2 regions of the Pseudoalteromonas sp. c7(2019) genome follow, and region 1 is predicted to be linked to the other one. Evidence: predicted binding sites of a transcription regulator. Region 1 holds the regulator's gene; the other holds the start of a gene.
The links. Region 1 encodes ArgR, which controls arginine synthesis, uptake and breakdown. Its sites were predicted from a motif close to ANTGAATANNTATTCANT; they were not measured.

Region 1 (7,467 bases):
ACCAAAACGCTTAACACCTAGGCGTTTGCTTTCTGAATCGCGACCGTTACGAGTACTACCAGCTGCTTTTTTATGTGCCATTTCTAAGTACCTCTAATTAAGCGCTAATGCTAGTGATTTTAACTTCAGTGAACCATTGACGATGGCCCATTTGCTTACGAGAATGCTTACGGCGTCTAAATTTAACAACCTTAATCTTCTCACCGCGACCATGTGAAACAACCTCAGCTGTTATCTTGCCACCGTTTACGAACGGTACACCGATCTCGATTTTCTCACCATCAGCAACTAAAAGTACTGAATCAAATTCTACTGCCGCACCAGTTTCAACGTCTAATTTTTCAAGACGAATCGTTTGACCTTCAGTCACACGATGCTGTTTACCACCACTTTGGAAAACCGCGTACATAATTAACTCCGTCTGTGCACCCTCAAATCGGCGCAACTAAAATATTCTTCGATAGGGCGCGAAGTTTACGCTAACGCGAAATAACTAGCAAGCCTATTTTGTAATTAAAATGAATAAAAAGTAGCTGCTTTGAGAGCAATTCAATATTTACCCCATTTTATATTAATTAGCCCTTTTGCCAAGCGCTTTTTAACTCTTAGTCGAAATAAATTAATGTACTCAAATATGACCCTCACAGCTTAATATCTAAGCACACCACAAACTGTATATTGATTATCAATTAATCAGTTATCTTGGCTAATTCAGTCTAAATTAAGTACTTTAATAGTGTTTTTTCAATCAATCGTCACAAAATATCGAGCTAGTGCATTTTTTGTTGTACAATCTGCGCCGTTCACACATAAAAATTGGCTCGGAGATCAATGGATATAAAAGCTATCCAGGCGTTAATCGAAAGCGATATGAATGACGTCAATCAACTTATACATGCGCAAATGCGCTCAGATGTGGCGTTAGTTAATCAGCTTGGTTTATATATAGTTAGCAGTGGCGGCAAACGCGTTCGTCCAATGCTGGCGATTTTAGCAGCCAAAGCGCTCGGTTATCAGGGTAAAGATCACATAACACTTGCAACAATTGTTGAGTTTATTCATACAGCAACGCTATTGCATGATGATGTTGTAGATGAATCAAACTTACGACGTGGCACGCCTACAGCAAATGCTGAATTTGGTAATGCTGCTAGCGTATTGGTTGGTGACTTTATTTACACTCGTTCATTTCAGCTTATGGTTGGTCTTGGAAAAATGCAGATTATGCAAGTACTTGCCGATGCAACAAACATTATTGCTGAAGGTGAAGTATTGCAGTTAATGAACTGCAACGACCCAGATACGACCGAAGCCAGTTATATGCAGGTTATTTACTCTAAAACAGCTAAGTTGTTTGAAGCAGCGACAGGCCTTGCTGCCATTATTACTGAGCAAGACCAAACTACTCTCGATGCACTAAACCTATATGGTATGCATTTAGGTACTGCGTTTCAGCTAGTAGACGATGTACTCGATTACAATGCAGATGCTGAGCAGTTGGGTAAAAACATTGGTGATGATTTAGCTGAAGGCAAACCAACGCTTCCACTTATTTATGCTATGCAACATGGTAGCGAGCAGCAAACGCAGCTTATTCGTGATGCAATAGAGCACAGTAATGGTATGGAGCATTTAGAAGAAATTCTATCGGCACTAAAGCAAACTAATGCGCTTGAATTTACAATGCAAAAAGCAGAGCTTGAAGCTGACAAAGCTATTGCGTGTTTAGACTTTTTAGCTGAGTCTGACTATAAGCAAGCGCTCATAAGCCTTGCTCGTATTGCGGTTGACCGCGACCACTAGTTTTAACTAGTTACACAGTGTGAAATTAATTCTGAGCAATAAAAAAGCCTGCAAATGCAGGCTTTTTTGTTATTCTACTTTGGCTATTACGCCATGAAATCAACACCTTCTTTGATGTCTTTTTTCAGTGTTTCAAGCATGTCATTTTTTGCTTTTGTTTCAAATGCGCTTAGTTCGCCGTAAGAAAGAATTTCTTCTACGCCGTTTTTACCTAAACGTACTGGATGTGCAAAGTACTCTGCATCGCCATTTTCAACAGCAACGTAAGCGTAATCTACAACTTCTTCACCTTGTAGGCCTTTAACTAAAGACATACAAAAACGAGCTGCAGCAGCACCCATAGATAGCGTAGCTGAACCACCGCCTGCTTTAGCATTTACAACTTCAGTACCCGCATTTTGGATACGTGGAGTAAGTGCAGCAACTTCTTCATCAGTGAAAGAAACACCTTCAACTTGAGAAAGTAGAGGAAGAATAGTTGTGCCTGAGTGACCACCAATTACTGGTACTTTAACAGTTGCTACGTCTACGCCTTTAAGTTCAGCAACAAATGCTTCTGAACGAATAACGTCAAGCGTAGTAATACCGAATACGCGTTTAGCGTCGTAAGTACCTGCTTTTTTGAATACTTCAGCAACGATTGGAACTGTGCCATTTACTGGGTTAGTAATAATACCTACTAACGCTTTAGGACAGCTAGCAACAATGCCTTCTGCTAAAGTTTTGATGATACCAGCATTTACATTAAATAAATCAGCACGATCCATACCTGGTTTACGTGGCATACCCGCTGGGATAAGAACGATGTCAGAGCCTTCAAGCGCTTTGTTTAATTCGTCTGCGCCAAAGCCTGCTACTTTAACATCTGTTGGGATGTGAGAAAGGTCAACCGCAACACCTGGTACTACTGGTGCAACATCATAAAGTGATAATTCAGAGCCAGCTGGTAAGCCTGTTTTTAATAATAAAGACAACGCTTGGCCGATACCGCCTGCAGCACCTAATACAGCAACTTTCATTGGAATTCTCCGTAATTTGAGGTAGGAAACATTTGTGGCTCTTAAGATAATGAAATTAGCGACTAAAAACAAATTTATCCTGTCTATTTCAAGTATATTTTCGACCATAGTCGTAAACTTTTGTGATTTAACGCATCAAACTGGCAAGTTAACTAAACAACTGCTGCATAATTATTCATTTTTGTGTAGAATTTGCGGCATAAATAACAAAAACGAATAAAGACTATGCAACCACAAGATAAACAAGAAGCACTGGTAAAAGCATTTAAATCACTATTAAAAGAAGAAAATTTTGGCTCTCAAGGCGAAATAGTTGATGCATTAAAAGATCAAGGCTTTGACAATATAAGCCAAAGTAAAGTATCGCGCATGTTAAGTAAATTTGGTGCTGTACGCACACGTAACGCCAAACAAGAAATGGTTTACTGCTTACCTGCTGAAATGGGTGTACCTACGGCTAAAAGCCCATTACGCCAATTAGTAATCGATATTATGCACAACGAAATGATGATCATTATTCGTACCAGTCCAGGCGCCGCTCAGCTTATCGCTCGTTTATTAGATTCATTAGGTAAAGCAGATGGCGTACTAGGAACAATTGCAGGCGACGATACTATTTTTATCGCTCCTGCTAAAATATCTGAAATAGATGTAACACTTGAACGTGTTCGCATTTTATTTGATACGGTTTAATAGCAAACTAAATTTGTTTTAAAAACCCGACTGAAGGCGCAAAGAAAGCAGAACCCATATCGGCTTGAGTAAAATCAAGCCAGTGGTCGTAACAATCCCCTTCCCCTAAACGACTATTAAGTACTTTTTCAAATGCGGTGCCCGTACAAGAGCATGTAATTGATAACATTCCCTGCTCATACACATCGCCATAAGGCATGCTCTGATTTAATAATAGCGGTTGTCCGTCTTCGTCTTTTAGTTCGCTACGTGAAGCATGACTGGTTTCGATCGCAGGGGTAATTAGCGTGTTATCAAGGCGCGTACGTCCCATTATTTGTTCTTGCTCGCTCAATGATAAGTGCTGCCACATAGTTAAGTCATGCTTATAGCGCTGTACATGAATATAACTCCCCTGATCTTCAAAATTGCCAGGGTTACTAATTAAAGCCGTAGCGCGCTTTTTTCTTCCATGAGCTGTATCGCCACCATAAATAAAACCATTAAAATCACGACCATCTAAAAAGCGAAAATTACGAATTTGCTCCACCAGCTCAACATCGGGAGCAAATAGTTTTAAAATTTGCAGCGCAAATAAATGGTTAACGTCTTCACGGTCAGAGCGAATTTGCACAAATAAATCGCACGGTTGTACGCTCATTTGATGATCGCTATGGTTTATATTAGGAAAGCTCTGTAATTCGCTTGGGATGTATTCAGGGAGGATATGCGGCCAATATTGCGCACCAATAGCAACCATGCAAGAGAGCATTGATTCTGAAAATTGATCGCTAAATTCTTCTTCAATAGCGCTTACTTGTTTTAACTTTGCGCGAAGTGATTCATCTTGACCATCAAACACATTAAAAAATAAGTGCAAACCGTGTAAGTTTGCTTCAGCACAAATCCCTGATTGCGCTTGCGCCATTGTTATTCCTTAGTTTTACAGATAAAAACACAGCGAATAACAAATTAATTAAGATTCGAAAAAATTCACCGTGTGAGGTTTTATTTTTATTATAACCTGTTCATTATTTTCAAATGACTGGCCATATTGTGCAGCAACTTCAATTTCTTGTTTATCAATAACAAGTGAATAAACATACGCCGAACCAATAAAGCGACGACTTATGATTGTAGCTCGCTTGCTGAGTTTGTCACTTTGGTTATCTGCCACTAATTCTATTTGATGAGGGCGCACATATATAAGCCCTACGCTTACGTTTTGCTTACTCTCAATATAAGATTCGACTAAACCAAATGGTGTTTTGTATTCAGTTGCTGTTAATACTTCTGCGCTCAAGTATATGCCTTGACCCAGAAACTCTGCAACCTCCTTTGAACATGGAGCTGCAAAAAGCTGCTCGGGCGTGCCTTGTTGCTCAATTTTACCGCGATGCATAATGGCAAGTGTATCTGAAAACGCAAACGCCTCTTCTTTTGAATGTGTAACAAACACAGCAGACACTTGAGTTGCCTTAATAATTCGACGTATATCGGCAATTAATTCAAAGCGTACTTGTGTGTCGATATTTGAAAAGGGCTCATCAAGTAGCAATAAACTAGGCTTATAAGCTAATGCACGAGCAATAGCTACACGCTGCTGTTGACCACCCGATAACTGATGCGGGAACCTGTCAGCACAGCCAATTAAATGTACCAGCTTAAGCATTTCATCAACGCGTTGCTGCTTTTGAGCTTTACTCATTTTACTAAGCCCGAATGCGATATTATTTGCTACCGTTAAATGCGGAAACAATGCATAATCTTGAAACATCATGCCGATGTTACGGTGCTCAGGCGAGACAAACGATTGCTCATCACTCACTAATTTACCGTCTATAAAAATAGACCCTTGCTTAGCTTCAATTAAACCTGCAATCGCTTTTAACGTGGTCGTTTTGCCGCACCCACTCGCTCCGAGTAGACAAACAATTTCGTCTTTACCTACTGTTAAATCTAAATCGTGAATAACCTTTGTGCCGTTATAGTGATAGCTCACTCCTTGTAAAATTAAACTACTCATTTAACTACGCTGCTCCATAGAACGATTAATAAAATACAAAGGAATAAACCCAACAATAACAATAAATAATGCCGATATTGAAGCAAGCTCTAACTGCTCGTCACTCACATACTGAAATACATGAGTAGCTAAGCTTTCAAAATTAAACGGTCTGAGCAATAGCGCAGCCGGCAGTTCTTTCATGCACTCAATAAATACCAATAACGCAGCAGTAAGCAATCCTCTTCGCAGTAAAGGTAGGTGCACTAAACGCAGTGTTTGTCCTTGGCTTTTACCCATTGATTGGCTTGCCATATCAAGTGATGGGCTAATACGTAAAAAACTCGACTCAATTGCTCCGTGTGCAATGGCGTAAAATCGAACAATATAAGCAATAATAATAGTAAGAATGCTACCTGTAAGCAGCAAGCCAATATCTAAATTATACGGCTCGAGCGCTGTGTTAATGGTGTTCTCTAATAATGTAAGGGGTAACAAAACCGCAATAGCGAGTACTGTGCCAGGCAACGCATATCCTGTGCTTGCTAAACGCCCAGGAATAAGCGGATACGTTTGCTTTGCCACACGCTGATAAAAAACGACAAAAATACTCAACGTAATCGTTATTAGGCTCACAACCCCTGCCACTTTTAAACTTTGCCAAGCGTAACTAAAAAACTCTACATTCCATGCTTTATCAAAGTAAGTAATGGCGTAATTTATGAGTACTGCAATAGGAGTTACAAACGCGATAAGTAAAATAAAGCTACAAAATGCCGTTGCGAGCCAAGCTGACTTTCCTTTTAATACATAGAGAGATTCACTATTTACACTTGATTGGCGCTCAAATACAGCTTGGTTACGACGACTAAAGCGCTCTGCCATTAATGCTAAAAATAACAGTAATAACATCACACCCGATATTTTAGCTGCCGCTGTAAGTGAGTAATAACCAAACCACGTATCGTACACAGCCGTAGTTAATGTACTTACGGCAAAATAACTCACTGTTGCAAAGTCAGCCATGGTTTCCATACTTATAAGCGCAAGAGCCGCGACAATAGCCCCACGAGAGAGCACTAAGCTTACTTTAAAGAAACTTTGCCAAGGAGATAACCCCATTAACTGGCTAGCTTGTACTAATTTGAATGACTGCTCGCGAAGAGCCGTTTTAAAAATCAAAAATAAATACGGATAAAGCACCAAGGCAATCATAACGATGGCGCCGGGTAATGTACGTATATCAAAAAACCAATAGTCATTAGGCGATTGCCAACCAAACCATTCTCTCAGCGCTATTTGCACCGGGCCCGCATAATCTAATAAATCAGTGTATACATAGGCAATAATATAGGTGGGCATAGCAAGGGGCAGCATAAGTGCCCATTCAAACTGTTTTTTACCCGGGAAACTACAGTAAGCCGTTAGCCATCCAAGTGGCAAAGCTATGGCGCAGCTAAGGACGCAAACACCTAAAACAAGCAATACGGTATTGGTTATGTAATCCCAAAGCACGGTATCCCACAGGTGGGAAAACACCTCAGAGCTACCTTGTAGAGATTCAAAAAGAAGAAAAAACAACGGGGCCGATAGAATTAAGCCAGTCGACCACGCAAAGAGCTGCCATTTAGACAGCTTAAATTTATTAGTCATTAAAGATCGAACTTCACCTCATCAATTAGCTTAAGCGCTAACGGACGATATTTACTAATCTCATCAAGTGGCAAGCTGTCTTCTTTAAAACTCCCCCAAGAGGCAACCAAACTTGATAGTTCAACACCCGACTTAACTGGATACTCCATATTTAATGAGGCATACATGTTTTGTGCTTTGCTGTCGGTCATATACTCTATGAGCTTTAATGCATTTTCAGGGTTTTTAGCATATTTGGTAATAACCGCACCCGAAACATTTATGTGTGAGCCACGATTAGTTTGATTCGGAAAGTTAATATTTACGGCCTCTGCC
Region 2 (7,467 bases), on a different contig from region 1:
TGGCAAGCGAAAAATTTTCAACCAGCTGTGTTTACCCACTATTTTCCATGCTTCGTAAGTTACATCAAGCCCATAAATCATTTCACCTGATTGCTTTTGAGCTTGAAGGTAGTTCATTGCTTTGTCTTTATCAATATACGGGTAGCGCTCGCTGAAGTCGCTCGCGTTAAGATCTTCAAGCGTAATTAAGTTTTTGTTATCAGCGTGTTTTAGTTGCTGCATTTCGGTGCTACAAAGAGGGCAGTTACCATCGTAAAAAATGATCATGTGAATGCTTTGTGATTATTTTATATATACTTTTTTACGACAAGACATTGCAAATGGATCTATTAAATATCTCTTCATGATGATATTAATAGTGTCCTACGAAAAAATGGAGACTGATAAATGAGTGAACAATACGCCGCCTTGCGAGGTAATGTAAATTTACTAGGGCAACTACTAGGACAAACAATCAAAGATGCCCAAGGTCAAGCGATTTTAGATAAAGTGGAAGAAATTCGTGCTTTATCAAAATCATCTCGCAGTGGTAACGAAGACGACAGACAAGCGCTAATAGATGTTTTACATGCGCTTAGTGATGAAGAGCTTTTACCGGTTGCCCGTTCATTTAATCATTTTTTAAACCTTGCTAATGTAGCAGAGCAATTTCATACCGTTTCGCGTTTTAATGACGTTGGCCTTGGTCAACAAAACCCTCTCACTCAAACATTAAAAACGTTAGCTACAAAAGCAGAACAAGGCCAGTTAGACAGTAATCATTTGGCCGAAACACTCTCAAAACTCCACATAAACTTAGTATTGACCGCTCACCCAACCGAGGTTACGCGCCGTACTATTATTAATAAACACGTTGAACTAAGTGATTGCTTAGCGTCATTAGAGCGAAAAGATAACTTAGTGCAAGAGCGGGACAATATTTTAAATCGTATTGAACAGCTGATTAGCCAAGCTTGGCATACCGACGATATTCGTCGCTCTCGCCCAACGCCAGTTGATGAAGCCAAATGGGGCTATGCAGTAATAGAAAATAGCCTGTGGCATGCGGTTCCGCGCTTTTTACGTGAATTTTCAGCCAATGTTAAAGACCAGTTGAGCTTAGAGTTACCAATAGATTACAGCCCAATTGAGTTTACATCGTGGATGGGTGGAGACCGTGATGGTAATCCATTTGTAACATCGCAGGTAACAAAAGAAGTGCTTGATCATGGTCGTTGGATGGCACTTAACTTATACATTCAAGATTTAAAAACGTTGTGCGCTGAACTCTCTATGTCAGATGCCAGTGATGAGCTTGTTGAGCTTGCAGGGCAAGAGTTTGAACCATATAGAGCGGTAATCAAAAAGCTTAAAAATCAGGTTGCAGAAACAGTGGCGCACTTAGGTGCTAAAATTAAAAATAAGCGCAGCGATTCACAAGATTTAATTACTAATATTAATCAGCTTAAGCACCCAGTTGAAGTGTGCTATCGCTCGTTATTAAAGTGTAATATGAAAGTAGTTGCGGATGGTTTATTACTTGATTTACTGCACCGTATAAATAGCTTTGGTTTGCGTTTAGCTAAACTTGATGTGCGCCAAGATTCGTCTCGCCACGGCGATGTGTTTTCAGAACTGACTCGTTATTTAGGTTTAGGCGACTACAACCAATGGCAAGAGCAAGACAAACAAGCATTTTTACTTGCAGAGCTTAACTCGCGCAGACCGCTTATTCCAAAACATTGGCAACCAAGCCCTGATGTACAAGAAGTACTTGATACCTTTGATGTAATTGCCAAGCAAGACGAAGCAACATTTGGTTTGTATATTATTTCGATGGCACGAACAGCGTCAGACATTTTAGCAGTACAACTGTTGCTAAAAGAAAGCGGCTGTAGCTTTGATTTACCAGTAGCACCGTTGTTTGAAACACTCGACGATTTAAACGCAGGCAGTGATGTAATTACCACATTGCTTGATAATGTTTGGTATCGCGGGCACATTAAAAACACCCAAAACGTAATGATTGGTTACTCTGATTCAGCTAAAGATGCCGGCATGATGGCAGCAGGTTGGGCGCAGTACGAAGCAATGGATAAGCTAGTACAGCTTGCTGATGCACGTGGTATTGAGCTTGTTTTATTCCACGGACGTGGTGGTACAGTAGGACGTGGTGGTGCACCCGCTGCACAAGCGCTGCATTCACAACCGCCTGGCTCATTAAAAGGTGGCTTGCGTGTAACCGAGCAAGGCGAGATGATTCGCTTTAAATTTGGTTTACCCGATGTAGCACTGCAAAGCTTAAATATTTACGCAGGCGCAGTTCTGCAAAGTAACTTATTACCGCCACCAGAGCCAAAACCGCAGTGGCGCGAAGTAATGAAGCTAATAAGTGAGGAGTCGTGTGAGCACTACCGTAATGTAGTTCGTCATGATGAAAACTTTGTACCTTACTTTAGAATGGCAACACCTGAGCTTGAACTGTCTAAGTTACCGCTTGGCTCGCGTCCTGCAAAACGTAATCCTAATGGTGGCGTTGAAAGCCTGCGTGCTATTCCATGGATTTTTGCGTGGAGCCAAAACCGTTTGATGCTTCCTGCATGGCTAGGTGCGTTAACAGGTTTAAAAGCTGCGCTTAATAAGTACGGCGCAGAAACCCTAAACGAAATGAGCTTACAGTGGCCGTTCTTTAGATCGCGCCTAGAAATGCTAGAAATGGTATTTAGTAAAGCCGATTGTTGGTTGAGTGAGCATTATGATAATGCGCTGGTGGAAGATATGTATAAACCACTGGGTGTAACACTTCGTAAAGAGCTTCAAGAAGCCATTAGCTTGGTGCAATCACTTAGCCCGCAAAAAAGCCTACTAGCCGAACAACCTTGGATTAAGGAGTCGATTAGTTTACGTAACCCGTACACCGATCCACTTAACTTACTACAGGTTGAGCTTTTACGCCGTGCTCGCTCAGAGGAAAAACGCAACGAAGGTGACATTGATAATGCATTAATGATCACGATGACAGGTATTGCAGCAGGTATGCGTAATACCGGCTAACATATTATTTTGTTAGGTATACCAATTAATTATTTTGTTGGGTATATCAGTTAAAATTAAAGGGAGCACGCGATGTGCTCCCTTTTTTTGCGTTTAATAACCTAGGGCCTGTTTATCTTTCGAGGTTAAATTTGCAGCAGTGTATTTGGTATTTAGGCAAGGCAGAGCCTATGTAGTGTGGTTATTCCCCATAAATAGGCGATAACGCAGCATAAATACCAAACACGCGCTGCCCAAAGGTTCGTCCTAGGGACGATTAACTCTTTGTTGCTCGGTTTTTACTTAGCCCACTAGGTTACAAACCTCGCGCCACGATTAAATCGTCCCTAGTTAGAACAAATTTTAATCCTGAAAGGTCAACAGGCCCTAGCAATTAGCGGCTTAACCTTTTAAACTACTTAGCCATTGAATAATTAAAAAATGTTATGGCTTCAGCAACTTTTACTGTACAGCAAGATACAGCACTTACAAATTCTCACATCACATTAAACGTAGCGCAAACAGCGTCCTTACGTAGTCAATTAAAATCACAACGTGGCATATTAAATTCTAATAATATTAAACAGTTATGCGCACAACTTAATGTGTCTGATGATGCATTATTACAAGGTTTAGTACCTTTGGCTTCTGAGTATGCTGTAGCGCCGATATCAGATTTTCATGTAGGCGCAATTGTTAAAGCACTTGATGAAAACGATGAGGTAAACTTTTACTTTGGTGCAAATGTAGAGTTTGATCATCAAGCATTGAGTTTAGTGGTTCATGCAGAGCAATCGGCTATAAATAACGCATGGTTAAACGGCGCTAAAAAAATAGTTAAAATAGCGATTAGCGATGCACCGTGTGGGTATTGTCGTCAGTTCATGAACGAACTCGCTGATGCGAAAGAGTTTGATATTTTATTGCCAGAGCAACACTTTAAATTGGCAGAATTACTGCCGCACTCGTTTGGGCCGACTGATTTAGGTAACGCGTTTAGCTTGTTTAATCCAGAGCCTCACCAGCAAGTATTTGCAAATGATCAACTAGATGAAAAACTAGCAAGTACAGCATTAAACGCATACGTACCCTATAGTAAAAACTTTAGTGCAGTAAAAATTAGTACATTTAAAAATGGTGATTTTTACGGAAGTTACGCAGAAAACGCAGCGTACAGCCCAAGCTTGTCGCCACTACAAAGTGCACTTAGTCAATTATTTATCGCAGGGCTTAGCTTTAACGAAAGTACGGTAAAATCAATTACACTTTTAGAAACCGCAGGCCATGAAAACCAAGCGGGTGTAGCACGTGCTGTACTTGCAAGTTTTAACAACCTGCCGGCAATAGAAGTAATTAGTGCACAGCTAAAATAACCTTTCAAAAACAATAAAGCACAGGCAGAGCTGTGCTTTATTAAAATGTGCCATTCTATCGAATTAAATAACTCACTAACTGCGTTAAAAATTATTCATATAAGACAACTATACTTCATAATTTTTGCCTTGTTACTGAGCCATTTTCTTATCGTTATAATAGCCCATTAATTAATAGAACTTATATTAATCAAGTAATACTTTTGCCGCTTCTAATACTACCGCTACAGATTTACGCTCAATTTCACCATGGTCAACATTTGGTATTTCTTGGCGAGTACGATTAACAAGTACGCCTGCTACACATGCTGCTTGTAAACCAAGGGCTGCACACATAGTAAATAATGTTGCTGATTCCATTTCGTAGTTCATCACGCCCAGTTTTTGCCACTCTTCGCAGCTACCTTGTAGTGATTTAGGAACGTAACCAGAATGCGTATCGTAACGCTCTTGTCCTGGATAAAATGTATCGCTTGATGCAGTAATACCAATATGAAAATCGATATTTAAGTTTTTACATGCTTGTACCATAGCTTGTGTTGCATAAAAGTCAGACACAGCAGGGTAGCTAAGAGGAGCAAAATGCTGGCTTGCACCGTCTAAACGTACAGACGCTTGGCTAATTAAAATTTCGCCTTCGTTGATATGTGGCTGAATCGCACCTGTTGTACCAATACGTAAAAATTTACGCACGCCAAGTTGTGCTAATTCTTCTACTGCAATCGACGTAGATGGACCACCAATACCCGTAGAACAAACAACCACCGAATGGCCGTTTAGTTGACCTAAGTAAACATGAAACTCACGAGTTTGAGCAAGGCAGGTTGGGTTGTCTAGGAATTGTGAAATGCGTGCAGCACGATCTGGATCGCCCGGTACAATCGCAAGTTTTGCACCTTTAAGATCGTCAATACATAGTCCTAAGTGAAATACCTTTTCCATAGCTAAGCCTTTTTATAATAAATTGTGTCAATCTAGCATCATTGCTAGAAACGTTTATCAAGTACAGGACGATTGTCCGTTTTATATTAACTCCTCCAATTAAGTCTTAATAATTTTAAGAACTAATTTGATTTATTCATCAACTATGAATATTCAATCAAGTGCTTATACAAGTAGCCTTGTTGTGCTGTTGACATGTTCAAGCAGACATAATAAGTATCAACCAAGCGCGTAACTACAATTAAATAGTTTATGGTAAATATTCATTAATATTAAATTAATTCAATGGCTTAAATTTTTTTAAGCACGTAAAAGCTAACGTGTTTATTTATATTAGGCACAGAGTTATTTAGCAAAGTGGAATTTATTTGAAGTTTAGGCACTTTTGGTGATTTTGCATAACTAATCAAAAGTAATTAGCTACGTACAGAATAAAAATCGAAGGAGTTTATTATGAGCACACAATTTGAAGCATTTAAAAACAAAGTTGAGCACTGTTTGTGCGCACCGGGTGATGGCGTATACACAGTAAATACTGCAAAGGAGCGCAAAGCCGCACTGCGTAATAAACTTTATGGACAAACTGAAAACGTTGATAATTTGTGGCGCGAGTCTTTAAATGAATTACCAAATTCTCCACATAAAGCCGTTATGTTAGGTATTAGCTCAGACTGTGGCGGTGGTATTTTACGCGGTGCAAACTGGGGGCCACTGTTTGTGCGCTCAGCTTTAATTGATCAGCAACCGCAGTGTCATTCGTTTGATTTAGGCGATGTACGTGTAATCCCACATTTACTTCATGATAAATACCTAAATGATGCAACCATTTCTAATTGCCAAAAAGCCCTATACGGTAATGAAGATAACGACTATTACGTAAGCCCATTATCAATCACTGAGGATGTATGCGACAGTTTTTACGCAACATTTAAAGATAAAGGTATATTTGGTATTGGTGGCGATCACTCAATAAGTTACCCACTTACCAAAGCGTACTTAAAAGCAAAGCGTGAGCAAGGTAGGCGCACCGCTATTATTCACTTTGACGCGCATACAGATTTACTCGTTGAGCGCTTAGGCATAGATTTATGTTTTGGCTCGTGGTGTACACATATATTAGAGTTTTTACCTGCGCCGCATCATTTAATACAGTTTGGTATACGCTCAAGTGGCAAGCCTAAAGCGCATTGGGAAAATACTTTTGGTATTAAACAGCACTGGGCACATGAAATCATTGAGCGCGGCGCAGCAGCAGTTGCTGCCGACGCTATTGCACAGTTAAAAGCCGATAACGTTGATGAAGTATACGTAAGCTTTGATATTGATGCGCTTGATGCAGAGTTTGCATCTGCCACAGGTACGCCAGAACATAATGGTTTAACACCACAGCATGCACTTGATATTTTATCAGCCATTGCGGATGAGTTCCCGATTACTGGTGCTGATATGATGGAAATAGCGCCATTTACCGACAGCTCTTTAGTGGGTCAATCAAGCTCTGAAACGACACTTAGAGAAGGCGCTAAAATTTCAGCCTTTTTAATTAGTGCGATGAACAAGTAAGCTGTAGGAGCTATAAATACTAGCACTATCAGCGTATAAGTGTGCATTACATGACTAAAAACTAGCAGTTCATAAAGCCTCAGCTATATTTATTAAATACATATAATGAGTTAGTTGAGGCCTCGCTGAATGAAATTATTGATCTTTTTATTGTTCATTAGCTGTATTAAAGTTGATGCAACTGAAATAACAATAGTAACGGAAGTATTTCCGGACTTTCAGTATCTCAATGAAGATAATAAACTCGTTGGCCGCTCTGTCGAGAAAGTTCATAAAGCGCTAGAAGGTACTGGTATAAACTACACTATGTTGGCGCATAGTTGGGCCATATCCTACAATGCAGCGCTACGCGATAAAAATACCTGTATATTTTCAATTGTTCGATTACCTAATAGAGAAAGTAAGTTTAACTGGGTAGGTGAACTGGAAAGCTTTGATTCTGCCATTTATGGTCTAAAGTCCAGAGGTATAAAGTTAAATACTCTCAATGATGCTAAAAAATATAAAATAGCAGTACTGCGTGATAACTTTAGTCATCACTATTTGCTTGAGAGGGGCTTTAGTGAGAACAAGCATT

Region 2: a site for ArgR is predicted at 5,721-5,738, ahead of GQR38_RS15820 (arginase family protein). Genes of this name have one in related genera too.

The regions. Positions count from the first base shown of each region.
Region 1 is NZ_WTKS01000004.1:324,056-331,522, forward strand. Features, by position in the region: gene rpmA (50S ribosomal protein L27) at 1-81, opposite strand, end outside; gene rplU (50S ribosomal protein L21) at 98-409, opposite strand; gene ispB (octaprenyl diphosphate synthase) at 832-1,803, shown strand; gene mdh (malate dehydrogenase) at 1,890-2,822, opposite strand; gene argR (transcriptional regulator ArgR) at 3,048-3,515, shown strand; gene GQR38_RS06940 (Dyp-type peroxidase) at 3,523-4,422, opposite strand; gene GQR38_RS06945 (ABC transporter ATP-binding protein) at 4,471-5,520, opposite strand; gene GQR38_RS06950 (iron ABC transporter permease) at 5,521-7,152, opposite strand; gene GQR38_RS06955 (Fe(3+) ABC transporter substrate-binding protein) at 7,152-7,467, opposite strand, start outside.
Region 2 is NZ_WTKS01000015.1:39,659-47,125, forward strand. Features, by position in the region: gene GQR38_RS15800 (DUF393 domain-containing protein) at 1-267, opposite strand, end outside; gene ppc (phosphoenolpyruvate carboxylase) at 388-3,033, shown strand; gene cdd (cytidine deaminase) at 3,459-4,385, shown strand; gene udp (uridine phosphorylase) at 4,572-5,327, opposite strand; gene GQR38_RS15820 (arginase family protein) at 5,781-6,890, shown strand; gene GQR38_RS15825 (transporter substrate-binding domain-containing protein) at 7,020-7,467, shown strand, end outside.